One region of the Marinobacter sp. M1C genome, then DNA from elsewhere that is predicted to be linked to it. Evidence: predicted binding sites of a transcription regulator. Region 1 holds the regulator's gene; each other region holds the start of a gene.

Region 1 (8,369 bases):
CAACACGTCTTTGCGTTGTTCTGGCATTATTTGCGGACCCACACCCTGCTCAGCCGAAGGCTGATTGTCCTCCATCTGGTGCACGGTACCGGTCAACTGGTCTACGTGGCCGGCCATCACCACCAGGCTTACCAGGTTTTCTTCCACTTCACGCACAAGGGTGATGACATTTTGAATCACCTGACCTGTCAGATCTTGATAATCCTGAGCCAGCAAAATTTCTGAGAGGTTACCGTACAGTTTGCCGGCGTCAGTACTCAACGCCGCCAAAAACTGATCCATGCGGGCGTGCAACTCGCGGAATTCGGTCGGTGCCATCTCCCGCCGCCGCAGGCGCTGCCACTGCTGATGCAGATCTTGGGCTTCGCTTTGCAAATGACGGGTAACTGGCATGCTTTCTTCAACCAGATCCATGGTCCGATTCGCCGCTTGGCCAGTCATTTTCACTACGTATTCCAGGCGATCGGAGGCATCGGTCATTTTTGACAGAGCTTCTTTCTGTTCGGGGTTGCGCGGATCAATCTGAAAATTACGCATGGCTTCGTGCAGGCTGCGGGTTAGCCGCCCTACTTCGTGATACAGACCTTGATTTCGCACTTCTGCAAGATCGCTGATCATCGCCATAGCGCGGGGATAGTCGCCCGCGCGCACGCTGTCAACCAGCTGTTCGGACTGTTGCTTTAATTTTTCCGTCAGCTCTGGATCCAGGGCATGGCGCTCGCCTGTTGACTTGTTCATGGCTTGTATCCACTCCCCGGTTACTGAATTCGCTCAAAGATTTTTTCGATTTTTTCTTTGAGAACAGCGGCAGTGAACGGCTTTATAATGTAGCCGTTCACACCGGCCTGCGCCGCAGCGACAATCTGGTCGCGCTTGGCTTCAGCCGTCACCATCAGGATCGGCAGGGCTTTAAGCTGATCGTCGGCGCGAACATTTTTGAGCAGGTCAAAACCGGACATGCCAGGCATGTTCCAGTCGGTCACCAGGAAGTCGTACTTGCCGGTTTTCAGCATCGGCATTGCCGTGTTGCCATCGTCGGCTTCGTCGGTGTTGGTGAAGCCCAAGTCACGCAGCAGGTTTTTAATAATACGCCGCATCGTGGAAAAGTCGTCCACAATGAGAATTTTCATATTTTTGTCCAAGAGGACCTCCAATCGGTGGAATCTAGTCGAATCTCGTTGCGTCACTGCCTGCAACCCACGGGTTGCAAACGCTAGAATTATGTAGGGTCCGTTTTCCAGTCGGCTAACCGGCTGCGTAGGCGCAAGGCAGCCTGGCTGTGAATCTGGCTGACCCGGCTTTCGCTGACGTCCAGCACAGCGCCGATTTCCCTCAGGTTCAATTCTTCCCGGTAATACAGGCTTAGCACCAGTTTTTCACGTTCTGGCAGGGTTTCAATAGCCGCCGCCAAACTGTTACGGAAGGCGGACTCTGACACCCCGTGTAACGGGTTATCATCCGTCTCTGATTGTTCTATCGGCGGCTCGCCGGATTCATTGAGCTCATCGAGACTAAAAAGCCGACCACTGTTAGAGTCGGCCAAGGAGCTGTGGTACTCCGGCAGCGTCATATCCAGCTCAGCAGCCACTTCGACATCGTGGGCTTCGCGGCCTTCTCGGCCCTCTACAGCTTTGATGGCCTTGGAAATGCGCCGGGAGTTTCTGTGCACCGAACGCGGCACCCAGTCGCCTTTGCGGATTTCGTCCACCATAGCGCCGCGAATACGAATACCCGCGTAAGTTTCAAAGGTAGCACCTTTGCCCGTTGAATAACGTTGCGACGCCTCAAGCAAGCCGATCATACCGGCCTGCATCAGGTCTTCAAGTTGCACGCTAGAGGGCAATCGCGCCAGCAGATGAAGGGCAATCTTCTTGACCAGGGACGCGTGCTCTTCAATCAGCCGGGAAGCGTCTGAAGCACCCGACCGTTGATAGACTCCAAGATCTTTCGCCAATGTCATAAATCCGCTTTTTGTACGGGATGTGTTTTAAACTTCGATGAGCCGCTCTATAAAGAATTCGAGGTGACCCCGCGGCGATGATGGCAGCGGCCAACTGTCCACTTTTTCAGCAAGGGCCCTGATGGCCAGCGAGGCTTTTGCTTGCGGGTAAGCTTCCAACACCGCTTGCTGGCGCCGCACCGCTTTTTTGACGGCCTCGTCAAAGGGCACCATGCCTACATATTGTAACGCTACATCCAGAAAACGCTCGGTAACCCGGGTCAGTTTTTCATACAAAAGCCGGCCTTCTTGTTCTGTGTGCACCTGATTGGCCAGAATCCGGAAGCGGCTGGTGTCGTAATCGCGGTTCATCAACTTGATCAGGGCGTAGGCATCGGTAATCGAAGTAGGCTCGTCGCACACCACCAGCAGCAGTTCCTGGGATGCCCGCAAAAAACTGACCACCGATTCGGAAATGCCGGCGGCGGTATCCACAATCAGCACGTCAATCTGGTCGGCAAGGTCACTGAAAGCGTGAATCAAACCGGCGTGCTCCATAGCACTGAGCTGGGTCATGCGCTGGGTGCCTGATGAGGCCGGCACAATCTTGATACCGCCGGGACCATCTACCAGCACGTCACGCAAGTCGCAGTCACCATTGAGTACGTCTTGCAGATTGCGCTTGGTTTTCAGGCCTAACAGCACATCGATATTGGCAAGCCCCAGGTCGGCGTCCAACAGCACCACCCGACGGCCTTTTTGCGCCAGAGCAATGCCCAGGTTGACCGACACATTACTTTTGCCAACACCACCTTTACCGCCCGTGACCGCAATTACCTGAACCGGATGTGCTCTACTCATACTGATGATGGCCTCTTGCCATGTTTAACCGGGAACGGATGTTACCGCTGCCCCAATGTTCCTTACTGCCCGACTGCCCGCTTGCTGTGATGCTTTTACAACCGGCGCTTTCAGGAACCGGTGGCAACAGCCTGCTTCTGCCGCAAATCCTTCATTCGTTCTACACCGAGTTGCACCAGCGCAAGCGCTTTCGCCGGGTGCAAGTCTTGGGGTATTTTCTGGCCGTCGGTGTACCATGCCATCGGCAGGCTGGTTTCCATAACAAATCCCAACGCTTCGCCCAGAGTCAGAGCCTCGTCGATCTTGGTAATCACACAGCCGGCAAGGTTTGCCATCTTATAGCAATGCCATACGGATTTCATAATACGCGGCTGACTGGTGGCAGACACCACCAAATGTGTACGGATTTTATGATGGCTGCGGGCCAGCTCGGCCAACTGCTCCTGATAACCCCGATCGGTGCTGGTCAGCCCGGCGGTATCGATCAATACCAGATGACGGTCAGACAACTCATCCAGAATTTCATCCAGCGGATGGCTTTCATCAACCACCCGTACCGGCACGTTAAGAATACGGCCAAACACAAACAATTGCTCGTGCGCTGCAACCCGATAACGATCGGTGGTAATCAACGCCAGGGAGTCAGCGCCGTGGCGAAGCACGTAGCGTGCCGCCAATTTGCCGATGGTGGTGGTTTTGCCCGCTCCGGTAGGTCCCACAAGGGCAAACACACCGCCTTCATCCAGCCATTCCTGGCGCGGGGTACGGACACCGTTAACCAGCATTTTCAGAGACTGCTTCCAGCCATCCTCCAGGCGCCCGGACTGGTGACGGCGAGCGAGATTGTCAGACAGTTCGCGGCTTAGGCCGAACTCACCCAGACGTTCTGCCAGGCGCTGCTGAAGAGCCGTAACATTGGCGCCAACACTGGCGTCTTTTAAGGCGGCAGGCGCGGCCTGACCGCTCATCAGCTCGCGCAGACTGCTTATTTCAGAACGCATGGCCGCCAGCTCCCCGGCATAACCCGCAGGCTGACCGCTTTGCGCTGCCGCGTTTTGGCTACGCCCGTCAGCGCCGGCCGGCAAGGTTATGCCGCCCTCTGCAAACGGATCTGTGCTGGTCATGTCGGCAAAGCCATTGACGGTCTCAGCAATGGAACCGTAACCGGCCTGGCTGTCGGCACGCTGATCGCGCACGCCGCGGATGCGATCACGGGAGCGGCCAAGCTCGTCTTCCAGGTGGCGCTGCTGGTCTGCCTGCAGCTCTGCCAGATGGGTGCCGCTCGTAGCTGCCACCGCTTTGTCACCTAAGCGTTGGCGCGCCATGTTTTCGTCGTAATCGAGGGCCGTCACAATTTCAATGCCGCCATCTACCCGGCGGTTGGAAAGTATCATCGCATCCGGCCCCATGTGTTCGCTGACCTGCTTCAGGGCTGCGGCCATTGTAGGTGCAAAAAAACGTTTTACTTTCATGCTTGCTCATCCTTTGCCGGGAACGCGGCTGGCGTTATCCGTGTGTCGTCTGCGCCGTTACTGGCCTACCGACGCTACGATGGTAATCTGTTTGTTATCCGGCACTTCCTGATAAGACAGGACGTGCAGGCGCTCTATACCGTAACTGGCGAACTTTGCCAGCACCGGCCTCAGCGGGCCGGACACCAGCAGAATCGCTGGTTTGCCGAGCACTTCCTGGCGCTGCACGCTGTCTTGCAGTGAGCGCTGGAGTTTTTCCACCATGTTCGGCTCTAGCACTAGCCCGATATCGTCCTGCGCGCCGGATTGTTGACTCTGCTGTACAGACTTAAGCAATAACTGTTCCAGATCTGGATCCAGGGTAATCACCGGTATTTCGGATTCGTTACCGACGATGCTTTGCACAATCATCCGCCGCAGGGCTTGGCGGGTTACCGTGGTCAAGGCTTTCGGGTCCTGACTGCGCGGATGCAGGTTCACTATGGATTCTGCGATAGAGCGCATGTCACGAATAGGTACTTCTTCTTTCAGCAGATTCTGCAGCACTCGCAGCAACACGCTGATGTTTACCGCTGAGGGCACCAGCTCTTCCGCCAGTTTCGGCGATACTTTTTCCAGTTGGTCCAGCCACTTCTGCACTTCTTCATGGCCCAGCAACTCGTACGCGTGGGTCTGCAGAATCTGATTCAGGTGAGTAGCCACTACGGTGCTGGCGTCTACCACGGTGTAGCCCAGACTTTGGGCCTGGTCTTTTTTCTCTGGTTCTATCCAGATGGCATCAAGGCCAAAAGCCGGATCCTTGCCCTCTAACCCTTCCACTTTGCCAAACACCTGACCGGGGTCGATGGCCAGTTCACGCTCCGGGTGAATCTCGGCTTCGGCAATGGTGACGCCCATCAGGGTGATGCGGTAGACGTTGGGCATTAAATCCAGGTTGTCGCGGATATGCACCGAAGGCATCAAAAAACCCAGATCCTGGGACAACTTTTTACGCACGCCTTTAATACGGCTAAGCAGCTGCCCGCCCTGGCTTTTATCCACCAACGGAATAAGCCGGTAACCTACTTCCAGGCCCACAATGTCCACGGTGGCGACGTCGTCCCAGCCCAGCTCGCGGTTCTCTGCCGGTGCCGGTAGAGACTGGCCACTGCTGTCGCCACTGACCAGTTCGCCCCCACTGGTACGACCAGCCGTTCCTGCACCGCCACGTGCCGGGAAGCTGTCACCTTCTTCTACAATTTGTTGATTCTTCTTCCAGGTAAACCAGGCCGCCGCCGCCGCCAGCGAACCCAGTCCCAGAAAAGCGACGTGAGGCATACCAGGAATCAGGCCCAACAAAATCAGAATACCGGCAGCAATGGCCAGAGCTTTGGGCACATCGAACATTTGCTGCAGAATCTGGCCGCCCATATCCTGGCTGGAGGTAGTACGGGTGACCATAATCGCCGCCGCCGTAGACAACAGCAGCGACGGGATTTGGGCCACAAGGCCGTCACCAATGGTCAACAATGCGTAGCGCTCCACCGCCAAGCTAAAATCCAGCCCGTGCTGGGCCATACCAATGGCAATCCCGCCAATAATGTTAATGGCCAGGATGAGCAGGCCCGCCACTGCGTCGCCTTTTACAAACTTCGAAGCACCGTCCATCGAACCATAGAAATCGGCTTCTTCGGCCACTTCCCTACGGCGGAATTTGGCGTCTTCCTGGTTAATCAAACCGGCGTTCAAGTCGGCGTCGATAGCCATTTGCTTGCCGGGCATAGCATCCAGGGTAAATCGGGCGCTCACCTCCGACACCCGGCCGGCGCCCTTGGTAACCACCAGAAAGTTGATGATCATCAGGATGGCAAACACCACTAGGCCAACCGCGTAATTACCGCCAATCAACACCGCACCGAAAGACTCAATGACTTTACCGGCCGCATCCCCGCCATTATGGCCTTCAAGCAGCACAATACGGGTAGATGCGACGTTCAGCGCCAGGCGCAGCAAGGTCGCCAGCAGCAAAACGGTGGGGAACGCAGCAAAATCCATCGGCCTCAGGGCGTACACGCACACCAGCAGGATCACGATGGACAGGGTTATATTGAAGGTAAAAAACACATCCAGCAAAAACGCCGGCACCGGCAGAATCATCATGCCCAGCAATCCCATCAGCATCAGCGGAACCCCGAGGTTCCCCTGCGCCAAGGATTTGACGTTATTAAAGACTAAAGCTCGGTCCATGCCGGATTTCTCTCTAACGATTGCCTAATTGGGCCTAAACCGATCTAAATTGATCTGATCTGGCCTGATTTCTGGCGCATTGGCGCGTTTGAACAGGTACACCGCAAAAACCGTACCAATCTTTACGAAATTCTCTACAACTTTCTGCTACCGGCGGCCTGACGAAAACCACCAGATACGGTATCCTTTCGCCATTTTGTGTCGTTGCCTTTATGAACGACCCTGCGCCCTCAATTATCACGACAAACAGGTAACCGCCATGCCCATCCACGAAGTGAAACACCCTCTGATACAGCACAAAATTGGCCTGATGCGCCGTGCCGATATCAGCACCAAGAATTTTCGTGAACTGGCGCAAGAACTGGGCACGCTGCTGACCTACGAGGCCACCAAAGACATGACCCTGAAAAAACAGCAGATTGACGGCTGGGCCGGGCCGGTCACCATTGAACAGATTCAGGGTAAAAAAGTGACCATCGTCCCGATTCTGCGCGCCGGCATTGGCATGTTGGACGGCGTGCTGGCGCTCTTGCCCGCTGCACGGGTAAGCGTGGTGGGCCAGATCCGCAACGAAGAAACCTTGGAAGCCACCACCTACATGGAAAAACTGGTGGGTGAACTGGACCAACGCATGGCGCTGATTATCGACCCTATGCTGGCCACCGGTGGCTCAATTATTTCCACGATTGATTTGCTGAAAAAAGCCGGCAGCACCGACATTCGCGCGCTGATTCTGGTGGCCGCCCCTGAAGGTGTGAAACGCGTTCTGGCTGCGCATCCGGATGTGTCTATCTACACCGCCTCCATCGACGACGGCCTGAATGAAAAAGGCTATATCCTGCCTGGCCTGGGTGACGCCGGCGACAAGATTTTCGGCACCAAGCAGAAGGACGTTTAAACATGTCCCAGCACGCTAACGAGCATGTTAACGACGCTAACAACCAGCCTGTCGACGAATCTTTTCATGAGCCTTTTCAAGAACCCATGTGGAAGCAAGCGTTAGCCGGCTCCCAAATGTTGCTGGTGGCCTTTGGCGCACTGGTGCTGATGCCACTGATTACCGGCATGGACCCGAATGTCGCGCTCTTCACTGCTGGCCTTGGCACCATTATTTTCCACATTGTGACCGGCGGCCAGATTCCGATTTTTCTGGCGTCGTCGTTCGCCTTTATTGCCCCGGTAATTGCCTCCAAAGGCAAATTCGGTATGGAAGAAACCATGGGCGGCCTCATGGCGGCGGGTATTTTGTACATCATTCTGAGCGCCCTGGTAAAAGTCCGCGGTACCGGCTTTATTACCCGCCTGCTTCCACCGGTGGTGATTGGCCCGGTGATTATGGTGATTGGCTTGGGGCTGGCACCGGTAGCAGTGCACATGGCGTCTGGCCGCACCGGTGACGGCAGCGTACAGCTTATTGCGGAAAACACCGCGCTGTGGATTGCGATGATTTCCCTAGTGTGTACCGTAGGCGCATCGGTGTGGGCAAAAGGTATTTTTCGCCTGATTCCAATCATGTTTGGCGTGCTGGTGGGCTATGGCCTGGCAGCCATAATGGGTTTGGTAGATACGACGCCGGTGCAACAAGCGCCCTGGCTGGCTATTCCCAACTTTACCGCGCCACAATTCAGCTGGGGAGCCATTCTTTTCATGATTCCGGTGGCGATTGCCCCGGCTATTGAACACATTGGCGACGTACTGGCCATCGGCAATGTTACCCGCAAGAACTACCTGGACAAACCAGGCCTGCACCGCACCCTGCTGGGCGACGGCCTGGCCACCAGCGCCGCATCACTGCTGGGTGGCCCGCCCAACACCACCTACTCGGAAGTGACTGGCGCCGTCATGCTGACCCGCAACTTCAACCCGAAAAC
Region 2 (8,369 bases), 320 kb from region 1:
GTGAGTTTAAGGGTGGCTGGCGAGCAAATTAAAGAGCGCCCCGGCAAAAACCTGGGTGTCAGGCGTTGGGTCCGCTACCCTTGCTCGTCGCGAATGTGGCGGTTCATCGCAACGCTGTCAAGGTTGTCGGGTTTAGCAATTGATATATAGTAGACTGTTGATATGCAAACAACGAAGAGCGAGTGAGTGATGGACGTGCAGAAAACAATCGAGGCCAAGTTGCACCAGGCTTTTGATGCCCAGGTGATGATAATCGAGAACGAAAGCCACAAGCACAACGTGCCGCCCAATTCGGAAACCCATTTCAAGGTGACCTTGGTATCACCGGCATTTGTGGGGCAATCAAAGGTGAAACGCCATCAGGCGATATATCAAGTACTGGCTGCAGAGCTGGCCGCTGGTGTGCATGCGCTGGCCATGCACCCCTTTACGCCTGAGGAATGGGCCGCGCAAAATCAATCCACACCCGATTCCCCAAACTGCCTGGACGGCTCGAAAAACGACCCCGGGGCAAGCTTTAACAAGAGGGCTGATTCATGAGTCAGTTTTTTCAGGTTCATCCGGATAATCCGCAAAAGCGCCTTATTAATCAGGCGGTGGATATTCTTCGCAAAGGCGGCGTTATTGCGTACCCGACCGACTCGGGCTATGCGTTAGGCTGCCATTTGGGTGACAAATCTGCTTCTGACCGCATAAAGCGCATTCGCAAGTTGGACGACAAGCACAACTTCACCCTCGTCTGCAGGGACTTGTCAGACATTGGCACTTACGCCAAGGTTGACAATACCACCTACCGCCTTCTTAAAACCTACACACCCGGTGCTTACACCTTCATTCTGGACGCCACTAGCGAAGTGCCACGGCGTTTGTTGCACCCCAAGCGCCGCACTATTGGCGTACGTGTTCCTGACAACGCGGTTGTGCATGCACTTTTGGGAGAGTTGGGCGAACCCATCATGAGCAGCACGTTGATACTGCCCGGCGAAACCGAGCCAATGACCGATCCGGAAGACATTCGCGATGCGCTCGAGCACGAGCTGGACTTGATTATTGACGGTGGTTTCTGCGGCATGGAAGCAACGACGGTGGTTAACTTCACCAGCGGCAGCCCGGAAGTAACACGGATAGGCAAGGGCGACCCGTCGCCATTTGAGTAAGCTCGTTCCAGATCAGGCCCTAGCGTTGAAGCTCAACGCGTAATCCCGGGCCGTGTTGGCCGGGGCCGTTGACACGGCTCCGGCGTTGCGGCGCAGTGAGTCGTAGCGGTGCACCAGGTCTTGTAGGCCGTTGAACTGCTGGTTCTCGCTGACCAGTGTGCTCAGTAGCGAGTTGTTCACGCCGTAGGCCTTCTCTAACTTCAGAGCGTTGTCCATAAAGTGCAGCGTAGGTTCGTTCATACTCATTCGCCGGAACGCATCCTGAAACGCGGTGTTTACGTTCAAGTCCCCGGCAATGCGTGCAAACGCCGGGTTCTGGCCTTTGCCTTCAACCGCGATGTTTCCCTGCTCGTCATTTTTGATGTGAATCGCCGTTGCCGGGGGCACGTTGTACTCGGCAAGTTTGTGCCGCAGTGTTTCTCTGATAAAGGCAAGATCCTGCCCGACGCTTTTTTTGTAATCGGTAATCGCGAGCTTGCTTACCTTACGTGCCGAGTCGTCTTCTTTGCTTCCGGAAGGTGTGAACCGGTCTGCCCCGGGCGGCGCAGGCAGTTTCGCTTTGCCCTGAGCACGGCTGCCAGTGCCGACAGGCGCAATAGGTGGGCGTTTTTCCAGCGCAGTGTGTAATTCGCTGCCGGCACGAAGCAGGGTAGACAGTAGTGACATGGCAGTGCCCTCCAGCGGCAGTGTCGAGTTTGGCGTACGAGGTTTTTAGCCACTGCAATCACGTAAGCAAGTAGCGGGCCAGCTCGCGTTTGACGTAATCGCACGTTAAATTGACTTGGGTCCAATGAATTCCAGGGAGTTTTGCGGTAAAGTTCGCTGTCTTTTGGCCGTCACCCTAAATAAGCAGCGCCGGTTGAAGTTCCTGATTCGTGCCCCCCCCCCCCGTCTTTGCGGCTTGAATTCCCGTTGTCGTCAAAGCCATCTACAAGCCAGGTTGACTATGAAAAAACACTATTCCATTCGCTTTATGCTTCTTTTAGCACTTGCGACGGCGTTTTCACTTGTGCTCGCGTTCACCGTGTTTTTTAGCGCACAGTCCCAGCGTGAACACGTGGAGGAATTCAGCCACAAATATGTAGACGGCTTGGCGAAATCTTACTTTGATGCGCTCAACACCATGATGGTGACGGGCACCATGCACAATCGTGAAATTCTGCGTGAGAAGACGATGGCGCCGGAAGACGTGCTGAACGTGCGAGTGGTGCGCAGCGATCACCTGAACCGGATTTTTGGCAGCGGTAACATCGCAGAACAAACGCGCGGCCCGCTTGACGAGAAAGCGCTGGCGGGTGAGCGCATAGAGCATTATTCAAGCAATGAAAGCGGCCGGGTTTACACCCTGATTGAGCCGGTGATTGCGATGGCAGATTATCAGGGTGTGAATTGCCTGGGGTGTCACCAGGCTCAGGAAGGGGACGTGCTGGGTGCCATCCGTATCGAATATTCCGTGGCTGAAACCGATGCACGGTTGCAGACGCAGTTGCTGACCAGTGCGGGCACTCAGGCGGTTCTCTTATTGGGGGTATTTGCAATTACCGCATGGGTGTTGGGGCACTTGGTGTTTTCGCGCTTGCGCCGTTTGCGTGACCGCATGGATGAAATATCCCGCAACTCGGATCTGACCCTTGAACTGGATGTGGTGCGTAACGATGAAATTGGCTTGGTGTCCAACGCGTTCAACCGCATGATCAGTAAAATACGAGACAGCATGAACCAGGTTATGGTGAGTGCCGAGCATGTCGAGCAAGCTGCGCGTGATATTGCCAGCAAGGCCGGCGCTAGCGAACGGGAAGTGGTGAGCCAGCGCGACAACACCGATCAAGTGGCCAGTGCGACTACGGAAATGGCGGCGTCTGCGCTGCAGGTGCGGGAAAACGCCATCACCACCACGCGAAAATCGGCAGCTACGGCCGAAGCGGCCGGGCTGGGCGAGGAGCTAGCGCAAAGTGCGGTCGGCGGCATTGAGACGTTAAATGCCGAGGTGCAAAACGGTGCCCAGCGTATCGAAGCTTTGAACCAGCGCACCGCGAAAATGACAGCGATGCTGGAGACCATTTCCAATATTGCCGATCAAACGAATCTGCTGGCGCTAAACGCCGCCATCGAGGCAGCTCGAGCTGGCGAAGCCGGCCGCGGATTCTCCGTGGTTGCCGATGAAGTGCGGGCTCTGGCGTCGCGCACTCAAGTGTCTACGGCTGACATTCGCGACACGATTAACGGCCTGAAAGAAGAGGTAATGGGTTGTTTATCGACCATGCGCGGTGCTTCAGACCTGGCCAGCCAGCAGGTAGATGCCATTTTGAAGGTACAGGCCGAATTGAAAACCATCGCCCAAGCCACTCGTGAAATTACCAGCCTGAATCAAGAAATGGAAAGCGCGGCTAACGAACAAAGCAACGTGTCTGATGCTATCAACCAGAACGTGATTGAAATCAGCCGGTCTGCCGAGCAAACCACATTAGAAGCCCAGCAAACTGCGCAGATAGCGGCTGAATTGCTGGTAATGGCGGAAAATCTACGCCAGACAATTGGTCAGTTCAAACTGGCACCGGGGCAGGACAGCCCCGGTTAGAGATGGCTTAACCGATCAGCAAGCGGTTGAGGATATAGCCGCCAACGGTCAGAAAGGCAAACAGGCAACCGGCCAATATGAGAGGGCGTAGCCCGGCACGGCGTATCGCAGACATCTGTGTGCTCAAGCCCAGTGCAGTCATCGCCATGGATAGCAGGAACAGGTCAACATGGCGAATAGCGTTGGTGGCCGTGGCGGGCATGGCAATCACAGAGTTAACCGCAGCCGCCGCCAGGAACAGAACCGCAAACCAGGGAATGACTAGCTTCTGCCGTTGTTTTTTGCCAGCGCCAGCGTTTGTTTTACGATTTGGCAGGCGTACGTTGGCCAGAATAAGCAGGAACGGCGCCAGCATCATTACCCGTACCATTTTTTCTATGATGGCGCTGTTAGCCGCTTCAGTGCTGATTGCCTGGCCTGCAGCAACTACCTGCGCAACCTCATGAACGGTAGAGCCCACGTAAATGCCAAACTGGTGTTCGGTCATGCCCAGTAGCGGATACATCAATGGGTAAAGAAACATGCTGATGGTGCCGAAAATCACCACCGTTGCGACGGCGACGGATACCTGATCACTTCTGCCTTTCACCACGGGCTCGGTCGCCAAAACCGCAGCCGCACCACAAATAGAAGCGCCGGCGCCGATTAAAATGGCTGTTTCTTTCTCCATCTTCATCCAGCGCCGGCCGATGAGCTGCGCCAGCGCAAAGGTAGAGGCAATCATGATGGCATCTAGTAACACACCGTTAGCGCCAACCGCGCTGATCTGCTGAAAGGTGATGCCAAAGCCGTAAAGAATAATACCCAGCCTTAGCAATGAGCCCTTTGCCAAGAATATGCCATCGGCCAGAATAGCGGGTTGATTGCGCAGAACCGTATTGCCCGCCACAATGCCAAGAACAATTGCCAGCGTTAACGGGCCCATGCTCATACTCTGAAACCAGGATTGTTGGGCCAGAACAAACGCGGCGCCGGCCAGTGCGGCCACTAGCGCAAGGCCCGGCACAATCTGCTTTTTGGGGGTTTCTGTTGCGATATTTGTGGGGTCTGCTAATGCTGTGTGTTGCTCTGCAGTATTCACCTGCGTTCTCCGAATAGCGTTGAGATGGTGCTACCTTACGCCCGCGTTATGACGTGATCGAATATGCTTTTATTAAATACTTATAAGCTGAGGTTATAGTGTTGAATCTGCATCTAATGAGGATTTTTTATACAGTGGTGCAGGAAGGCAGTTTTTCCGGCGCGGCGACTGTTTTGCACATCAGCCAGCCTGCGGTATCTCAGGGCGTGCGTGAGCTGGAAAGTCAGCTGGGGCTGACGCTGGTCGATCGTGTTCAGTCGCGCAAAAGCCAGCATGGTCAAAAACTTCAGCTGACCGCCGGTGGTAGTGCGGTATTTGATCATGCTCGCGGTATTTTTGCGTTGGAAAAAGCCGCCGTGGATGACATAGAAGCCCGCGTAGGCGCACACATTGGCAACCTGACGTTGGGCGCTAGTACCACCGTGGCCGGTTATTGGCTGCCGGCGGCGATTGCCGGATTTACGCGCCGATATCCAGGCATTAAAGTGAACGTGCGCGTCGCAAACACCCAGGTAATCAGTGAATGGTTGTTGGATTGCCAGTTGGATCTGGCGATCGTTGAAGGCGATGTGGAAGACCCCCGGATTGAAAGCCGCCATTGGCGCAACGAAGGCTTGTTGCTGGTGGCAGGAACGGAGTGGACGCAGGGCAACGGCGTCTTGGAGCGACTGAACAGTGGCTGCTGGATCCAAAGGGAAGTGGGGTCTGGAACGCGCTCGGTGTGCGATCGCTTACTTGCTAGCTTGGGCGTTGTACCGAAAACCACCTTGCAGATAGCGTCAAACGAGGGTATTGCTCGGTGCGTTACCAACGGTATGGGTTTTGCGCTCTTGCCCAGGATAGTGATCAGCGAATTACTGGAGCTAGAACGGTTACAGGAAGTGGCGTTACCCGGTGCAGAACATTTGAGCCGGTCACTGTGTGAATTAAAATTCCGTGGCCGGCCTTTGTCGCCATCGGCCCAGGCGTTTGCTGACATCTTGCACAACAAAGCCTAGGCGATAACCGGGCGCCGATTATCACGGCGCGGGCCGGCTTATTTCCGGCGCTGGACCGAAATGATTTTTAGGTGCAGGTTTTTGCGACCGCGCACAGGCCATTCGATGGATTCGCCCACGCTCAAACCCAGCAGCGCCGAGCCAGCGGGGGCCAGAATAGATATTTTACCTTCGCCGTCACCCATCTCGTGGGGGTAGACTAAGGTTAACTGATGTTCTTTTTTGCTGTCTTCGTCTTGAAAACGCACCGCCGTGTTCATGGTAACCACTGTGTCGGGCATATTTACCAACGGCACCAGGGTTGAACGGCTGAGCTCTTCATCCAGCGCGGCAACGGTTTCTGAGTCGCCCTGTTTTTTAATCATGCTAGACAGGCGGTTAAAATCTTCTTCAGCAACCAAAATCGCTGGCAATTCGGACATCGTAATCTCCAGAAAATAAAAAGTGTAAAGCAATGTAGATATAAAACGCCGCCCCCGGCGCTAAAAAAGCGGATTCAGCGAACAGTAAGAAACGCAAAAGCGTACTTTCACATCGGCCTGGCGGACGATGTGAAAGTACGAATAGTTAAACTTTAGAAAGAACTTGCTCCCAATAGGGCCTTTTGTGCGGGAAAACAGTGAAATATTGGCCTAAAAAGGCTTTCAGTCAATCTATAACCTTTTGCCGACTTCCACAAGCCTTGCACGGTTGAATTTGTGACTGGTTTTTGTGGAAAATATCGGTATTTTATCGATCGACTCCAAAATACGGCGAAATAATCCAGGTGTCTACATTGTGATCGAACTCATTATTCTAGCGCTGGCGCTCAGCATGGACGCCTTCGCCGTTGCTGGGGGGGCGTTGTGCTCATTTTGATTGGCTTTAAAGTGCTTCTGTTTTAGTGGTTGTGTGCCACACCAGCAGCTGATTGTTGGCGGGCATGGTGTGGTCTTGCGCTAGAACCATACCGTGGCTTTGTGCCAGTTCGATCAAGTTCTCAATATTGCGAATGCCCATGTGCGCCGCGTGGCTTCGAAGGTGCTGGTCAAAACTCTGATTGCTGGCGCTGGTAAAGTCGCCATTGTATTTGAACGGGCCGTAAAGACAGAACTGCCCGCGTTCTTCGTTCCCCAATAAGGCTGAATCCGCCAGGCCTTTGCCCACGCCCGCAAACATCGCTTCCACTTCGTGCCAGGCCATGATGTGGGCGGTGTTAGCTGAAAATACACCATTAAACGCCTTCACTGGCCAAGGCTCCTGGCTCACATTCAAGGCAACGGGGTTTCCAATATTGGGCAGCTTGGCATCGTTCAGCCAGGGCTGGCAAAGTTGGTAATGATTGGAGCACTGATTGGGATGATCACTGGTTTGCCAATAAATATGGGGCAGGTGAGTGGCGAAGTGCACCGCGTGTTGCCCTGTCCCAGAGCCAATTTCCAAGACGGTGGCGGGCGTTGTGAAAACCTGTCGCAGTACGCCGAGTATCGGCCCCTTGTTGTTTTCGCAGGCTTGCGAAAAAGGCTTCTCCGGATGCATGGCGTGTCCTTGTGAACGTTGGAAATAAAGCGATCTGACCAATGTGTAAAGATACATCGCAGGGTGAAGGGCGTAAAAGCACTATGCGCACTCTACAACAATGCCACTTATCTTTTTCACAGCAATGGCGCTTAACTGAAGGAACTTGATTTTATGACCTCATCCAAGCTTTCGCTGATGCAAGAGCGCGCTCGCGCGGCACTTCAGAATTCATTTGTGGCTGACTCCTTGGCTATGCCTGTGCACTGGTATTACCGGGTGGGCGATATTTTCGCCGCGTTTCCAAACGGCGTTAGCGCTTATGAGGCGCCGCCAGAATGGCATCCGTCGTCTATTATGTCGCTGCACTCTACCGCTCAGGGTGGTCGCAAAGCCTCGGCCATGGCGGCGCCAGATGTGGTTGGCGACGTTATACTGAAAGGCCGTCGCCAACACTGGGACCGCGCGAACGTGCATTACCATGTGGGCATGGCCGCGGGTGACAATACCCTGAACGCCCACTGCGCCAGACTGCTAATGCGCACCTTGGCAGAGGCTGAGCAGAGTCGTGGCCATGCAGAGGGTGTGGAAATTGGCTCAGAGAATGACGGAAAAACGCAAGGCAGTGCGTACAGCGTGGACGATTTTGCCGCTCGCTACATCGACTTCATGACAGCCGACGTGCCACAACACCCGGACACTTACGCTGAGTCCTACCATCGCGGCTTTTTTCACAACTACGCTCAGGGATTGCCACCGCGCAAATGCGGAGCAGTAACCCACGACACCGCATCGGTCGGCGGCTTGGTCACCATCGCGCCACTGGCGCTGCAAAGCCTGTTAAACGGCTTGCCATTAGAACAAGTGCAAGCGCAGTGTCGAGAGCACTTGTTTCTAACCCACCCCAGCGACGAGTTGACACTGGTCTGTGATGCTTACGTAGGCCTGATAGCGAAGTTGTTGCTGCGGCCTGATGGGGAACAGCCTGCCAATGAGCAATTACTGCAATCTGTTCCGGCACGTACGCGCAAAGCGTTATTGGCCGCGATTGAAAAGCA
Region 3 (7,408 bases), 150 kb from region 1:
CCAACCTTACAGACAACTCGCCGCCTTTTTCAAAGTCCAGAAAGCTGCGCAGCCCTCCAATAATCTCGATAGCCTTACTAATCAGCTTGCCTTTGCCCTCAAAATCTTTGGCCTGCATGCGGGCCTTGGCCATATTGATACGCTCTAGCGCACCGTTGTACAAAAGCTGAATCAGCCTGTGCGGGTCGGCATCGGTGATGCTGGTTTGGGTGTTTATCTGCTGGTATGCTTTTAAACCTTTCATTGGTAACCTCGTTTCTCGCCGGCTGCGCCGGACTTATCAAAGCGTTAGCCGGAATGACTACTTGTTGAAATTCTGCGGTGCCAGCGCTTCAAGCTGCTGGGTTACGAAATCGCGGGTGTTGTTAAGCTGGGAAATCAGCGAATCGGCGGCGCTGAATTGTTTTACCAGGCGCTCGCGGTAGGATTCGATGCGCACTTCCAGCTTTATCTGGTTTTCTTTAACTTGTTCCAGTTCGCGGTTCAAGCTGCTGGTGCGGGATTCCAGCCTACCCTCTGCACCTACAAAGCTATTCACCAAATCAACGGTGTTTTTACCCAAGCCCTGGACAAAATTGATAGAACCGCGGGAACCGGTCTGGTCACCTAGAATGCGGACTTGCAAGCCCGATGCCGGACCGGAATCGCTACCCAGGAACAGAACCTGGCCATCACCCTCTGCAACCTTGCCGCCAATGGTGCCGGCCACATTTTGGCCAGTGGTTCCACTAGCGCCAGTCAGGCCAAAAGCATCAGCATCTTCTTGCGAGCTAATACTAACGTTGGATTCAGAGCCGTATTTACCGGATGTAAATACAAGCTTATTGTCACTGTCCAGCGACACCTGTACCGATTCGCCAGAGGCGTTCAGGGCTGCGTTACTGTTTAACTGGGCCTGAATGTCGTCTACCAGCGCCTGAGCCGTAACACCCGTGCCCTGAGTAAGCTTCAGGTTTACCGTAGTTTCGCCATTGACCGTTAGTGCAAACTCATCGTTTGTGTCCGTCACATCAACTGACGATGCCAATGCAGAGCCCGCAGTCAGCTGGCCCCGGGTAGCCGCCTGGGTAACATTGATATCGTACCGGCCCGGCTGAGTGCTCAATCCACTGCGCACAAACTCCACCTGGCCATCGGTCGTTCTGCCCTGCTCGGCAAACAGCGCGGTTACATCGTCCGGATTGTTCTTGAGCTGGGTTTCGAAAATACTGCGATCAAACTCCAAAGTGCCGGTATTCGGATCGGTCTTTATGCCCACGTCGGCCAGGCTGCGCACGTTGGCGTTTTCCAGCCCGGGCACGACACCGGTCAGCACTTGCCGTAGCTGGCTCTGCAGAGCCCGCACGGTGCTGTCGCCAGTCAACAGACTACCGACGCCCGCTTCGGCATTAAAGCCCGCCAGGCTATCGATGGTGACCTGCAATGCGTTGAACTTTTCAACAAAGCCCTGAACACGATCGGTAACGGCACCCACGTCCTGGCTGACTTTGACGGTGGAAGTGCCAATGTCCTTGATGTCGAACGACAGACCATCAATCACATTTTCGAAACTGTTGGTGGAACGGGTAACGTCAATACCGTTGATGCTCATAACCGCATCGGTAGCGACGATACTTTCTCTAAAACCCGTTCCTGCTCCCGCTTCGATACTGGCGTCAAAGGCAAATCGGGAAAGGTCGGCGCCATCGGCATTATCGCTGTCGGCGGCCGTGATGCTCATCGCATTAGCCGTACCGGTTTCATCTGCTGACAGCACTAACTGAAAGCCATTACCCGTATCAATAACGCCGGCGGACACACCCACACCCGCATCGTTAATAGCGTTGGCAAGACCTTGCAAAGAATTGTTGCTGCTGTCGATCGTGATGTTGGCGGTTTTGTCACCCACGGCGATGGTCAGTTTGCCTTCGCCCACGGAGGTGGTGTCGCGATCGGCGAACACGTCTTGCGATGCCAATGCCTGAGCGGTGGCCAAGCTGGTGACATCCAGGCTATAGCTGCCGCGACTGGCTTTGGCGCTGTCTACCGATACACCGATATCTTCATTGGATGAGGTAGCGGAAAAGGCCTTCAGGTTGCCGGCAGAACTTAGCTGGCGCATGGGCAAGCGCAGCTCGGTGACGGCACTGCGCAACTTGCCATAGGCAGACAGCATCGCCTCTGACTGCTGGGTTTGCCGGGTAAACCGGTTGTCAGCAGGTGCGCGCTCTGCCTTAACCAACTGATCTACCAAGTCTGACGTTAACACGCCAGAGCCAATTCCCAGTGATGAAATATTTGCCATACCAATGCCTCCTTGAAGGCGCCAATCACTTCGTACTTTGGTTAACGGCCGCAAGCGGCAAAACTTTGCCCCTCTCGGCAAATATATTTCTGGGGCCGGGGACCAGGGGACAGACTTCAAGTCTGTCCCCGCCTTACCTTACCGCCTTACCGAGACCGGGGACGGACTTAAGTCCGTCCCCTACCTAAAACCAGAGCACCGCCAGCCCATTAAGGGTGCGGCGGTGCTGAATAATCATTGCCAACATCAAATCAAAAGCGGCAACTCTTTACACTTTTTATACCTTGATGTTAAACAACGTCAGCGGTTCGTCCTGCTGCAATTTCTCTGCCAACCTTAACGCTAGCTCATCAGGTATTTGCCGAATCACTTGCTGGGTTTTCTGGTCCACCACTCTTACGATGGTCTGGCCCAACTCGCTGTCTACCTCGAACTGCAAATCCCGCTGTACATTCTGAACATAGCTGTTCAGTTGCGATACCGCACTGGTCAGCTGCTCTTTCTGCGATTCAATCAATTCCCTGGCCTGTGTGGCCTGGTCAGCTGCAGTCAGAGTTTGTTGCTGCACCACATTCACATTGCCCACTAAAGGCGAGCCCTTCACGCTCGCGGCGGAACTTTGGCTGACAGCGAAGCTATTGGCAACAGAGCCCGCGGCACGCATACCTTCAGCAGAAGATGACGACAGTGCCCGAGCCGGAACAGCCTCGCCGGAGCGAGCCAGTTTCAGATCCGTACTGTTCAGGGTAACGTCATTCATAGCTTACCTCACTGTACTCAAACGGCTTAAAACCGGAGCCCGAAGGCTCCAGCTGTTACCGCTAACCCCTTACTGCAGGAGGGACAGAACCTGCTGAGGACGAGCGTTGGCCTGGGCCAGAACCGAAATTCCGGCCTGTTGCAATACCTGAGACTTGGCCAGCGCCGCCGTTTCCGAGGCGAAGTCTGCGTCCAGAATACGGCTGTTGGCCGCTGACAGGTTTTCCACTGACGTGCTTAGGTTGGCAATGGTGGACTCAAAGCGGTTCTGGATGGCACCAAAGGTGCTGCGCAGGTCGCTGATTGAGGTCAGCGCCGCATCGACACGCTGGATAGTCGTATTGGCGCCATCCACAGTGAGCACGTCGGCGTCTTGAAGGTTGCCTGACACGGCATTTGCGCCGGTGCTAAAGACGGTGCTGGCACCACCTGTGGCTGCTACAGTGATGGCTTCACCGGACGTGATGGTGAGCACATTATCGTCACCCAACACGGCGTTTGCGTTACCACCCAGTGCCGTGTTCACACCATCCACGAAGGACTGAACCGTGCTGTAAGTGCCAGCGGCAACGGCTAACGCATCGCCATCACCAAACTGGAAGGTGAGTTCGTTTGCGCCCACAACGATTTCCTGAGCAACCACCCCGATCACTTCAGTAGCGCCGGCTGCGGTGCTGGCTGCTACATTCTCAGCCGTCACCAGCGCGGCATCGGTACCAGTAATCGTGAAATTGCCATCAATGTCAGACCCGTCAGTAAGGACAACATTGTCACCATCAGCCGCGGCCGTGAAGGTGGCTGCGCCATACCCGGTTTGGCCCTGGATCGCCGTAGCTAGATCCGCTGCCGAGGTTATATTGCTATCGAGTGTTACAGACAGCACGTTGCTCTCGGGGTCGGTCACTGTGAACGTGATGTTGGCGCTGGTGTTTTCAACGGCTCCAGTAGTAACCGCCGTACCAGTAAAGTTCGTAGTTGCAAACGTGCCGCCTGAAGTGGGACCAGTGGCAGTGGCTACTGAGTTAACGGCGTCAGAAAATGACGTTGACAAAGTCAGATCGGTGCCATCGGTCTTGCTAATCACCAAATCACCGCCAGCTACAGTTCCGGCTTGCGTGTAAGCACCACCAGAATTAGTAACAAAGGCTGCGATGTCAGTATCAAGTTTAGCAGCGGTAGCATCCCCAACCACATTGTCTGACGCCACTACGCCATCGATTGAGAATTGAAAAGCGTCAGTCGTGGTAGTGGAAGCCGCCTGCGTATACGCGCCAGAGACCAGTGAATCCGTTGCTGTGGCCGCCACCGTGCTGTAGTCGGCAATCAGGTTTGTTGCGTCAACGGCATACGTAGCCGCGGAGCCCGTTACCGCGGTAACCGCCTCGGTAATCTGCGTACTCAAATCGGCTGATACCGCCTGGGCGACACCGCCAATAGCATCAGTACGCACGCTGGCGTTAAGATCGAGACCAATGGTTTCACCCACGTTGGCGCCCACCTGGAATACGGCGTCACCGAAGCTGCCGTCGAGTACTTTCAAACCGTTGAAAGCAGTCTGCCCAGCAATACGATTTACTTCTTCAATGCGCTGCTGGACTTCCTCGTTCAGTGCTTCGCGGTCGTAAGAACTGTTGGTGGAGTTGGCAGACTGAACAGCCAGTTCACGGATACGCTGCAGGTTGTTGGTCACCTCGTTCAGCGCACCTTCAGCTGTCTGCGACAGAGAGATTGCGTCATTGGCGTTACGCACAGCAACGTTCAAACCGGAGATTTGCGAGGTAAACCGTGTAGAGATCGCCAAACCAGCCGCATCGTCTTTAGCCGAGTTAATGCGCAGGCCGGAAGAAAGACGCTGCAAGGCCTGATCGTTCATGCCCTGTGACTTGCTCAGCTGATTCTGGGCATTAAGTGAGGCTACGTTGGTGTTGATTCCGAGAGCCATGGTGAATCTCCTTCGACTGTGTAGTCGTTATTGCGTGAAAGAGGTCTGGCGTTCTCTTTTAGTTTGGAGCGCCGCCCTGTTATTTCACTTAACGGCGCAACCCTCGGTTCCTTTAGGCGGATTTCTAAAAACTTTGTAAAAGAATGTAACTTGCTCAAAAAAGCGGCAAGGTGCTGCCTACCTTCCTGCCAGAAAATCGCCACAGCCATCAGGGCCGCAACGCCCATTTTATCACTTTCCCTTTCAAAACAGCTCTCTGGTAGCACTATCTACGTTCTGGCATGGCTTTCGCATTGATTAAGACCAAACGGCAACTATTTGAATTTTGTCGGCCAGGGATTCTGTTATTTGCACCGCCCTGTTCCGGCCTTTAAACAAGCGCAGGGAGACATGCTATGCCTCAAGTCATTAATACCAACATCGCGTCGCTGAACGCACAGCGGAATTTGAACGCCTCACAAACGCAGGCGAATACGGCCCTTGAGCGCTTGTCTTCCGGACTGCGCATTAACTCAGCCAAGGATGACGCGGCTGGCCTCGCCATCTCTACGCGCTTTCAGGCTCAGATTACCGGCCTGAACATGGCTCAGCGCAATGCCAACGATGGTATTTCCCTGGCGCAGACGGCCGAAGGTGCCATGGATGAAATCATCAATAACATGCAGCGCATTCGTGAACTGGCGGTGCAGTCAGCCAACGCCACTAACAGCTCTTTCGATCGTGAGGCTCTGAATGATGAAGTCAAGCAGCGGCTTGATGAAATCGACCGCATTTCTACGCAAACTGCGTTCAATGGCTTGAAGGTACTTGATGGTACGTTTGGTACGCAGACTTTTCAGGTAGGTGCCAATGCCGGTGAAACAATTGGCATTAGTGGGCTGGATTCCCGGGGTAGCCAGATCGGGGGGGTCATTTCTCGAACAGCCAACCTGCTTACCCAACCGCTGGGCTCCGGAGCAGCTGGAGAATTGTCCCTCGACACCTCCGGACTGGATCTCACCGCAACGATCACAGCGGACATTACCCTGGGCGGTGAGGCGCTGACCGTCGACACCAGCTCTGTGGCCAATGCGGGCACGCTGGCGACTGCTATCAACAATGCCATTACCGCCAACGGCAACCTGACAGGCGTAACTGCAGCCGCCTCTGATGACGGCAACTCCATCGTGTTTTCCAACACCACTGATGCCGCCGTGACGGCTGCCGTCACCCTCACCGACGACACCGGCACTAAAGTAACAATAGATGGAACGGATGGAACGCTGGATGCAGCTACTGTTGGAGCAGATACGGATACGTTGGTCACCCTGGCAGCCTCCCGCGATTATTCTGGTGACCCCACGGTCAGCTTTGAAGTTGGTGGCCAAGCAATCACGTTTACGATGGATACTGCCGCTAGTGATGGTGACACTCAGCTGCTAGCTGGACTCAATACCGATTTGGCGAATAAAGGTTTTGATAATCTGAGTGTTCAGATAACAGGTGACAACCTTGAACTGGTCAACTCGTCCACCACCGCCTATTCCATTACTAATGTTACTTCTCCGGCGGCCGCAGGTACTGCCCAGACCGGTACGATCGCTAGCGAGGGAACCCTGACGACGGCAGGGTCGCAGGAACTGGCTGATTTGGGGGCCGACATAGTCTTTACATCAGGGGTTACAGGCTCCTTTGAAGTGGACGGGACAGCAATCGCGTTCACGGTGGGAGCTGATGGTACAAACAATCTCAGCACCGTGATTGGTGAAATCAATACTCAGCTTGCGGCAAATGGTTTTAATGAGCTGACCGCTGTAGCCAGTGGCACAGCCATCAACATTGAAAATGGCAACGTCGGCACATATTCAATCTCCGACTTCACTGCCGCTGACGGCGGCACAGCAAACGGCTCTGTCACCAGCACGACTCCCATCGATGCCGCCGCAGGGCTGACACTCGCCCAAAGCTTTGAAAGCGGCAACAGCGTCACGTTTGACGTCGACGTTGATGGAACAGCGTTTCAGATTGAGGCACGGTCACTCAATGATATCGTCGCGAAAATCAACTCACTGACCGTAGAGACCGGCATTCGCGCCAACCTAAACGCTGCCAATGAAAGTATCATTTTTTCCTCCCCGTTTGGTGAAAGCTACGACGTCTCGATTACAAGCCCCAATCTTCTCAAAGCGGATGGCATAACGCCCCGCATCAACGAGGTCCTGAATGCGACGCCCGCAAACAACACCGTCTCCGTGAACGATCTCGCAATCGACACCGCCGCTGGCGCCGAAGAGACCCTGGTTGCGATCGATTACGCCTTCGACAAGATCAACGGCTTCCGGGCGGAACTGGGCGCCCTACAGAACCGCTTCGAGTCCACCATTGCCAACCTGAGTACCACCTCTGAGAACCTGTCGGCCGCTAACAGCCGGATCCGCGACGCG
Region 4 (8,369 bases), 760 kb from region 1:
CGCTTATTAGGGATGGCAAGTACATAGCCATAATGTGCAACTGAATAACACGCTTGGCATCATTCAGGGGGTGCCCTGCAATTTCGGTCATGCTTAAGGGCGTTGCCGTCATAATGAAGCTCATGGTCGCGTAACCCACCGCAGCAGCGCTAATAGCAACCCATATCACCGGATTTGCAAGAATTTCACGCATTGGCCGACCACCGCCTTCATGCACCGGTCGCGGTAGTTCGCCGCTGCTGCGGTAACCGAGCACCAATATGATCATGGCAGCAAGCTGAACCGCTGCCAGTCCCAGCCAGCTGGCCAGAAAGGGGTGCAGCGGATCGTCACCACCAATCGAGGCAATTTCCGGACCGACCCAGGCCGCAACCAATCCACCTAACAGAACGCGGGCCGCTGCAGTGCTGGCCAGTTTGGGGGGAACAGATTCCATAGCGGCGAAGCGGTACTGATGCACAACTGCAAGGCCGCTGCCGCCAAGTACCGCCGCTAGACACAAAAGGGCAAAAGCACCTTGCCAGGAAGCCAGCGCACCCACTCCAGCAGCGACCGCGCCCATAACAGTGCCCAAAAGCATCACCGGCTTGCGCCCGACGCGAGCCATAAGCCAGGTGGCGGGCTTGATGGACAACACCGTACCGACCACCACGAATGCTACCGGCAAGGTCGCATATTCAGGGCTGCCAGCTAGCGCCCGGCCCTGAATACTGCCAATAAACACAATAAATGGCGCCGTACACATGGCCATCGCCTGTGCCGCAATTAACACCCAGACATTCAATGGCATAGTTTATTTTTTTCGGTAGATAATACCCGGACTGCACTGGACCATCTCGTACAAGTCAGTTAACCCGGTAAGGGATTCCGATGCGCCCAGTATAAGATAACCGCCTGGGTTCAACGACGCGTGAATACGGGTAAGAATGTCGCGTTTGTGCTCCGCGGAGAAATAGATCAACACGTTGCGGCACATGGCAATATCAAACTTGCCGAGAAGATACCGCTCTAATAAGTTGATTTCCTTATACTCCACCATCGCTTTTATCTGTGGTTTGATCTGCCAACTGCCGTTGACAGCAGCGGTAAAAAACTGTTTTTGCCGCTCCGGCGACAAGCCCCGGCCAATGGCAATGGTTTCGTATTCGCCGCGGCGCGCCGCATCGAGAACCGTTTTGGAAATGTCGGTGGCAACAATCTTCACGTCACGCAGGCGCCCGGGCCGCAGGCGGCGATATTCTTCAATCACCATTGCTGTGGAATAAGGTTCTTGTCCGGTAGAACATGCCGCCGACCAGATACGTAACGGTTGCGACATTTTACGGTCTGCAAACTCAGGCAACAAAATAGCCTGTAAAATGCGGAACGGGTGATTATCACGAAACCATAAGGTTTCGTTGGTGGTCATAGCATCAATAACCACTTCACTCAAATTATTGCGGCCTGGACGCTTCAGGCGATCAAGTAACTCGCCAAGAGAGCCAAGCTGATTGTCTTCCAGAATCCGGCGCAGCCGGCTCTTCACCAGATACTGTTTATTGTCGCCCAGCAGAATGCCCGATGCGTTTTGTAAAAAGGTCTTGAACGCCGCGTATTCCTGAGGAGTGATTTCAGATTTCATGCATTCTCGATTCTGACAGCCTGTGAAGTAACACGTTTATTTTCCATCAATAATATCCATAACCCGCTCGGCCAGTTCGTCTGGGCTGAATTTCGCCATAAAATCGTCTGCCCCCACTTTCTGAACCATCGCTTTGTTAAACACGCCGCTCAGGGAAGTATGCAGCATAATAAACAGTTCGCTAATCAGCGGATTTTCCTTGCAGCGCGCAACCAGTGTATAGCCGTCCATTTCAGGCATTTCAACGTCGGAAATCATCATCGAGTGATGGTCCGTCGCTTTGGAACCGTCGGCGGTGATCTCCGTCAGATAGTCCAGAGCCTGCTTGCCATCATTATGGGCAACAACGTCCATACCTATGGCTTTCAAACAACGTTCAATCTGCCGCCGGGCCACATTCGAGTCGTCCACCACCAACACCGGAAGATGGCCTTGTACCCGCCCTGCACTGCGGCTGAGAATGTCTTCGCCAACGTTTTCCTTTAACGGAGCCACTTCCGAAAGAACCTTCTCTACATCAATGATTTCAACCAGTTTGTCGTCAATTTTTGTGACGGCTGTCAGGTATACATCGCGGCCTGCGCCTTTAGGCGGTGGCAGAATATCTTCCCAGTTCATATTCACAATGCCTTCCACGCCACTCACCAGAAAGCCTTGGGTTTTGCGATTGTACTCGGTAATGATCACAAAACTGGTGACCAGATCTTCTTGAGGAATGGCCGGCATACCAATCGCCATCGCCAAATCAATAATCGGAATAGTCGCGCCGCGTGTGTAGGCCACGCCGCGAACCACCGGTAGGCTGCTGGGAATGCTGAACAGCTTAGGGCACTGCAATACCTCTTTTACCTTGAACACGTTAATGCCATAAACCTGGCGCCCGCGGAGCCGAAACAATAGCAACTCCAGCCGGTTTTTTCCGACCAACTGCGTACGCTGGTTCACGCTGTCCAATACACCTGCCATAGTTCTTTCTCCCGACGGCCGGGCTAACCGGCACAGTTTTTGCTTTCTCAAGTGTCTTGAAAGAGCAATTTTTCTCACATGCGCCAAAATATCGCTATCGCATGTCAGGTTTAACGGCCAGTGCCCGCAAATCGTGATGCCACCGGAATGAATTTTTCGCAGCACAACCGGCTTTACCAACACATCGGCAAAACAGGACGCTTTCATATATATGCGCAAACACACTCTTGTCACTGCCCTTCTCGGCCTATGCCTAAGCCCGTTTGCACTGGCAAACTCTACCGCACATGACATTCACACTGCGGCTAATCTGTTTTTGCAACAGTTTGCCACAGAACAGGCCGCTGCAGGCTATGAAGTCAGCTATGAAAGTGCAAAACCCGACCCCAGATTGTCATTGGCTGCCTGCAGTGGTCCGCTGAGCGTTCATTTCAGCGGTGACCCTTGGAAATCCGGCCAGCCCTCTATGTTAATCGAGTGCAGCGGCGAGCGACCATGGCGCATGTATCTGGGTGCTACCGTAGACATTCGGGGACCGGCTTTGGTGGCTAGCCGCCCACTCGCCCGCGGCGAGCGCCTTCGCGCCGATATGTTAAGCCAGCAGACCGTTGTGGTGAATGCCAGCCGCCGTGGAACCATTGCTGAAGCGCAGTTAATCATCGGTATGGAAGTTCGTCGGTCCATTAACAGTGGCTCGCTGATCACCCCGGATCTACTTTCGGCACCCGATGCCGTGGAGCGTGGCGACCATGTTATGATCACCGCCAGCAGCGGCTCTTTTACCGTACGTTCGCGCGGGAAGGCCCTGGCCAATGCGGCGATTGGTGAGCAGGTGCTGGTAGAAAATCTTCAGTCTTTACGGACCATCAAAGGCCGAGTGACCGCGCCCGGCCAAGTGCTGATTCCGATGTAACAAACGAACGAAAAACCAGGCGACGCTGTCCGGCACTTTTTTGCCGTTTACATTGCGTAAGCCCGTGCCGCGAAAACACAAGCGGCAAAAACTAACCGGCTATTTTTTTGTAAAAATATGTTAAAGCTTTTTTGACCGCCGCCGTTACTCAGTCATAGACCATATTTTGCGCCTCGATCGGCGCCGCAACCAATACAGCAGGTACTAACATGTCCGTTGACTTCAATGGAATCAACCAAAGCCAAATCAACACCCAGCGCCCCACTGCCGACAAAGCCGGCAACGCGGCCAAAACCGCAACGGTGGAGCAGGCCACGGCCCAAAGCACGCAGGCCCGCGGTGAGAGTGTTAATTTGAGCAGTCAGGCCCGCGATCTCAAACAGCTAGAACAAAAGCTGGGCGACTTCCCGGAAATGGACGATGAGCGGATCGCTCAGATTCGCAGTGCTCTGGAAGACGGCAGTTACAAGGTAGACGCTCAACAATTGGCCCAGAAAATGCTTGATATGGATAAAAGCATATTTGGATGAATAAATTATGGCCGCTATTGATGATCTGAAAAACCTTCTTGCGCAAGATATCCGCCAGTTGTCTGCTATGGCGGATCTTTTGCGCGCTGAAAAAGAACTGCTGTCTACCTCTGACATGAAGCAGCTGCAAGCACTGACTGATGAAAAAAACGCTCAGCTAGAGCAAATTCGCGAACGCGCCAAACTCAAAATTCACGCTCTGGTTGCTATGGGCTTTCGTCCTGAGAGCGGTAATCCTTCCCGCTTTATTGCCGCCGCTGGACTAACTGAACTTCACCAACTCTGGCAACAGGCCGATCAGGCACTGACCCAGTGCCAGCAGCTGAATCAAAACAACGGCCGGGTAATGGCTCATATGCAAAAACGCCTGGCCAGATTAAGTGATATAGTGCGCGGTTCCAGCAGCCGGCAGAAACTCTACGGTGCTGGTGGCCAGCATACGGCGGTGTCATCCAGTACTATTCTGGCCAGCGCCTGAGGCGCCAGTGATCTGTTGCGCTTTGCTGCCGTCTTTTAATCATATTTTCAATCCCAATCTGCCAAGGTAGCCAGAGTATGCCCGCTGTAAAACGTTTTCTTTCCGCATTTTGCTTTTCCGTTCTGACCGCATCTGTCGCAATGTCCGGCACCGCCAATGCTGACGACAGCGCCAGCGACCTCGGCACTCAGGATTTGGTAAAAGTAGACGTGATAACCTCCGAAGGCCGTTTTACGATTCAACTCAGGCCAGACGTTGCACCGGAAACCGTGGCTAATTTTATGGATTACATGCGTTCGGGTTATTACGAAGGCACCGTATTTCATCGGGTGATTCCGGGATTTATGATTCAAGGCGGCGGTTTCACTGAACAGCTGCAGCGCAAGCAAACCAGCCCGCCCATCCGCAACGAAGCCACTCTCTCTCTGCCAAACCTGCGTGGTACCCTCGCCATGGCGCGGACGAATGCGCCAGATTCGGCTACGGCCCAATTTTTTGTCAACTTGATCGATAACGACTTCCTTAACCCCAACTCGCGCGGTGCAGGTTACGCGGTGTTTGGCAAGGTTGTTTCCGGCATGGACGTGGTTGACGCCATAGCCACTTTACAAACCGGGCCACGCCAAGGCATGAATGATGTTCCGCTTCAGACGATTAGGATTGAAAGCATGTCGATTGTTGATTCCAGTGATCAATGATCGGGCCGGCCCTTGCTCACGCTGAAGTAACCTGGCTGGGGAGTGGCAGGCTTTACTTAAACGGCGCCAGTAACCGGATTTATGACGAGCTCAGTCTGGAGAAAATACAGATACAGCACGTTGAGCGAGTCACCCACTCTCAGCAGACGGTTTTTGCCGCGGGCGAATTCGACCTCGGGCTGAACTTTCTGGCCTGCTGGCAGAACTGGATGGCTCAACGCCCTGAGCCCGGCAATGTTCTGCATTTTATTGCCCACCAGCAACACCCCCTTAGCCGCGACGATCTCGAGCGTGCAGTCTCACTCTGGCCGCAACTGGCGAAATTCAGCGAGCAGCTGGTACAAGCCTGGCCACCCGCCGTGGCGGGCCTGCACCGATTGGTATTTGCGGATGGGCAAGTACGACTGACACTGCACTTCGGCCCGCAAGGCGACGCCTGGCACGACCTGAACAAACCCGATCCGCAGCCAGCCTACCGCCCGGATTCCGCGGTGATTATCGGCGCTGGCATTGCCGGTGCCTGCCTGGCGCGCAACCTGGCAGAACGCGGAGTGCCTGTGCAAATACTGGATTCACTGGCGCCAGGCCAAGCCGCTTCGGGCAATAAGCAGGGTGCGCTTTACGCCAAGTTGGGTGTGGATTATTCGCCGCAAACGGCGCTAGCGCTGTCTGCACTGCTGTTCGCAGGGCGTTTTTACCAGCAGTTTCAAACGCACCAGAGCAGCACCGGTCACGCGCCCTTTTTCCACGCTACAGGCCTGTTACAACTGGCCTTTAACGACCACGAACAACAACGCCAGCATAAATTTTTGGCCCGCAACCACTATCCCACCGGCGTGCTGTATCCGGTGACGGCGCAACAGGCCAGTGACTTGGTGGGTGTAACGGTTCATCGCGGCGGGCTCTGGTTTCCCCAGGGCGGATGGCTGGCGCCGTCGCAATTGTGCCAGACCTTGGTGCAACATCCGTTGATTACAGTGCACCCCCACTGCAGGGTAACCGGCTTGATCCAAAGCGACCGCTTATGGCAAATTAGTGCGCGACAGAGCGATGCGGCGACGGGGTCCGATGAACTCTTTAATCTAGAATCAGATCAATTGGTTATCTGCGCGGGTGCACAAACCCCCGAACTGTTCCCCCAGGCATGGCTGGCACCTGGCGAGCGCCTGCGTCTAAAACCCATCCGCGGGCAAGTCAGCCATTTACCCGCGGCTGCGATCACCTCGCCCAGCGCCGTTATTTGTGGTTCACGCTATTTAAACCCACAGCACGACGGCATAGCAGTAACCGGCGCCACATTCGACCTACGCGATGGAAACCCGCTGCCGACCACCGCCAGTCATCAGGAAAATTTGACGGAACTGGACCGCTTGCTACCGGGCGTAGTAGACATAAACCACCCGGCTGTGGCGGGCGAAATTCTGCAAGGGCGAGTGGCTTTTCGCTGCACTACCCACGATTATCAACCGGTGGCAGGCGCCGTTGCTACGCACAGCATGAAGACTAATGCCGGCGCCTGGATGTTCACCGGTCTCGGCAGTAAGGGCCTGACCTACGCACCGCTGCTGGCAGAATACCTGGCTGACCGCATGTGTAGCCAGCCAGCGGCCCTACCCCATGCATTGGCACACAGACTCCGTGTCGAGCGCGTTTTACAGCAGGAATAAGGGAAACGCCCATGTCTATCCACGTTAGTGAACCAGGCCGGCCAATAGGAACGCGCCTGCCAGAAATATTTCGCAACCGCCGGGTGGGAGACGTGAGCGAGGTGGCCGAAAGCGCAAAAATAAACCCGGAGTACAGCGAAACAACAGACGCGGAATTCCAGGCTGGAGTGCAGGCTGGCAAACGTAAAGCCCAACAGTATGGCCGCAGTACCGCCGGCGAACCTATAGAGCAGCGCGCCTACTTGCCAGTGTCTGTCATGTGTGTGTCGGGCGTACCATCGGTACCGGCAACAGCCACTCTGGCGGAGGCACTGGTCGCCATGGGGGAGAACCAGACTCGCCACTTAGCGGTTACGGTGGGTAACATCATTGCAGGAATGGTAGACGAACTCTGGCTGTTGACTTGGGCCAACGAGTTCCCGGGCAAGGCTGCAGATCAAAGCCTGGCAACTATCGAGCTGCCGGCATTTTTAACCGCTTTTCCGGAAACCGATGCGCATCAGTTAGCGCGACTGATGCTGGCACACCAGCTGGATGCAGCCTTGATTATTGATACATCTGGCGAGCCAGTGGGTATCGTTACCAGCATCGACTATCTGCGCCTTTATGCCGATTCAGGCAGTTATCAAGCTGACGTCTGACGGCCAATAACACCAACCCTGCCATTTGATGCAATCAAGGGCAATCAGACCTCTAAGCCATGCCCACGCAGCAGGTCTAATAGACCCTGCTCACTCAGAACCTCAACGCCTAACTGCTGCGCTTTGGTCAGTTTGGAACCCGCCGCTTCACCGGCCACCACGCACGCCGTCTTTTTCGACACGCTGCCGGCCACTTTTGCGCCCAAACCTTCCAGCATTTGTTTTGCCTGGTCGCGGGTCATCTGCTCCATAGCGCCGGTCAGCACCCAGGTTTGCCCATGCAGAGGCATACTAGCCGCGGTAATTTCCTGGGTTTGCCAGATGACGCCGGCCTGCTTCAAATTCTGCAGAATTTCCTGGTTATGGGGCTGCTCAAAAAACACATGCAGGTGCCCGGCCACAATGGGCCCAACATCAGACACTGCTTGCAGGGCGTTTTCATCGGCTTCGGCAATAGCCTCCAAACTGCCAAAATAGCCAGCAAGGCTTTTGGCGGTTGCCTCGCCCACTTCGCGAATACCCAACGCATAAAGAAACCGCCACAATAACGGCTGGCGGGAAGCGTCAATAGCAGCAATCAAATTACTGGCAGACTTGTCGCCCATGCGTTCTAGCCCGGTCAAATCTGCTTTACGCAGCCGATACAGATCGGCAATGGTTTCCACCTTTTCGCTGTCCACCAGAATATCCACCCACTTGTCACCCAAGCCTTCTATGTCGAGTGCTTTACGTGAGGCGTAATGGCGAATGGCTTCTTTGCGCTGAGCCGGGCAAAACAGACCACCAGAGCAGCGGGCGATCACTTCGCCTTCAATCTGCACAATGTCAGAGCCACACGCCGGACACTGCGCCGGA

The links. The regulator FliA, encoded in region 1, starts transcription of late flagellar genes. The targets are predictions, from matches to a motif close to CTAAAGTTTNNNNNNNNNNNGCCGNTAA.
Region 2: the regulator FliA is predicted to act here: its motif matches at 1,970-1,997, upstream of MIH19_RS07615 (methyl-accepting chemotaxis protein).
Region 3: the regulator FliA is predicted to act here: its motif matches at 2,326-2,353, upstream of fliD (flagellar filament capping protein FliD).
Region 4: the regulator FliA is predicted to act here: its motif matches at 3,621-3,648, upstream of flgM (flagellar biosynthesis anti-sigma factor FlgM).

Annotation. Positions count from the first base shown of each region.
Region 1 is NZ_CP092289.1:1,268,054-1,276,422, reverse strand. Features, by position in the region: gene MIH19_RS06225 (protein phosphatase CheZ) at 1-738, opposite strand, end outside; gene cheY (chemotaxis response regulator CheY) at 759-1,142, opposite strand; gene MIH19_RS06215 (RNA polymerase sigma factor FliA) at 1,220-1,960, opposite strand; gene MIH19_RS06210 (MinD/ParA family protein) at 1,988-2,800, opposite strand; gene flhF (flagellar biosynthesis protein FlhF) at 2,911-4,272, opposite strand; gene flhA (flagellar biosynthesis protein FlhA) at 4,330-6,498, opposite strand; gene upp (uracil phosphoribosyltransferase) at 6,758-7,396, shown strand; gene MIH19_RS06190 (uracil-xanthine permease family protein) at 7,399-8,369, shown strand, end outside.
Region 2 is NZ_CP092289.1:1,592,917-1,601,285, forward strand. Features, by position in the region: gene MIH19_RS07600 (BolA/IbaG family iron-sulfur metabolism protein) at 190-540, shown strand; gene MIH19_RS07605 (L-threonylcarbamoyladenylate synthase) at 537-1,157, shown strand; gene MIH19_RS07610 (hypothetical protein) at 1,170-1,823, opposite strand; gene MIH19_RS07615 (methyl-accepting chemotaxis protein) at 2,104-3,735, shown strand; gene MIH19_RS07620 (YeiH family protein) at 3,743-4,816, opposite strand; gene MIH19_RS07625 (LysR substrate-binding domain-containing protein) at 4,933-5,814, shown strand; gene rnk (nucleoside diphosphate kinase regulator) at 5,853-6,236, opposite strand; gene MIH19_RS07635 (DUF938 domain-containing protein) at 6,679-7,332, opposite strand; gene MIH19_RS07640 (ADP-ribosylglycohydrolase family protein) at 7,486-8,369, shown strand, end outside.
Region 3 is NZ_CP092289.1:1,117,580-1,124,987, reverse strand. Features, by position in the region: gene fliS (flagellar export chaperone FliS) at 1-244, opposite strand, end outside; gene fliD (flagellar filament capping protein FliD) at 302-2,284, opposite strand; gene MIH19_RS05445 (flagellar protein FlaG) at 2,562-3,044, opposite strand; gene MIH19_RS22410 (flagellin) at 3,114-4,985, opposite strand; gene MIH19_RS05430 (hypothetical protein) at 4,958-5,212, opposite strand; gene MIH19_RS05425 (flagellin) at 5,381-7,408, shown strand, end outside.
Region 4 is NZ_CP092289.1:2,032,531-2,040,899, reverse strand. Features, by position in the region: gene MIH19_RS09710 (MFS transporter) at 1-790, opposite strand, end outside; gene MIH19_RS09705 (protein-glutamate O-methyltransferase CheR) at 794-1,621, opposite strand; gene MIH19_RS09700 (chemotaxis protein CheV) at 1,658-2,587, opposite strand; gene flgA (flagellar basal body P-ring formation chaperone FlgA) at 2,799-3,500, shown strand; gene flgM (flagellar biosynthesis anti-sigma factor FlgM) at 3,710-4,030, shown strand; gene MIH19_RS09685 (flagellar protein FlgN) at 4,038-4,508, shown strand; gene MIH19_RS09680 (peptidylprolyl isomerase) at 4,586-5,206, shown strand; gene mnmC (FAD-dependent 5-carboxymethylaminomethyl-2-thiouridine(34) oxidoreductase MnmC) at 5,203-6,873, shown strand; gene MIH19_RS09670 (CBS domain-containing protein) at 6,885-7,514, shown strand; gene ligA (NAD-dependent DNA ligase LigA) at 7,559-8,369, opposite strand, start outside.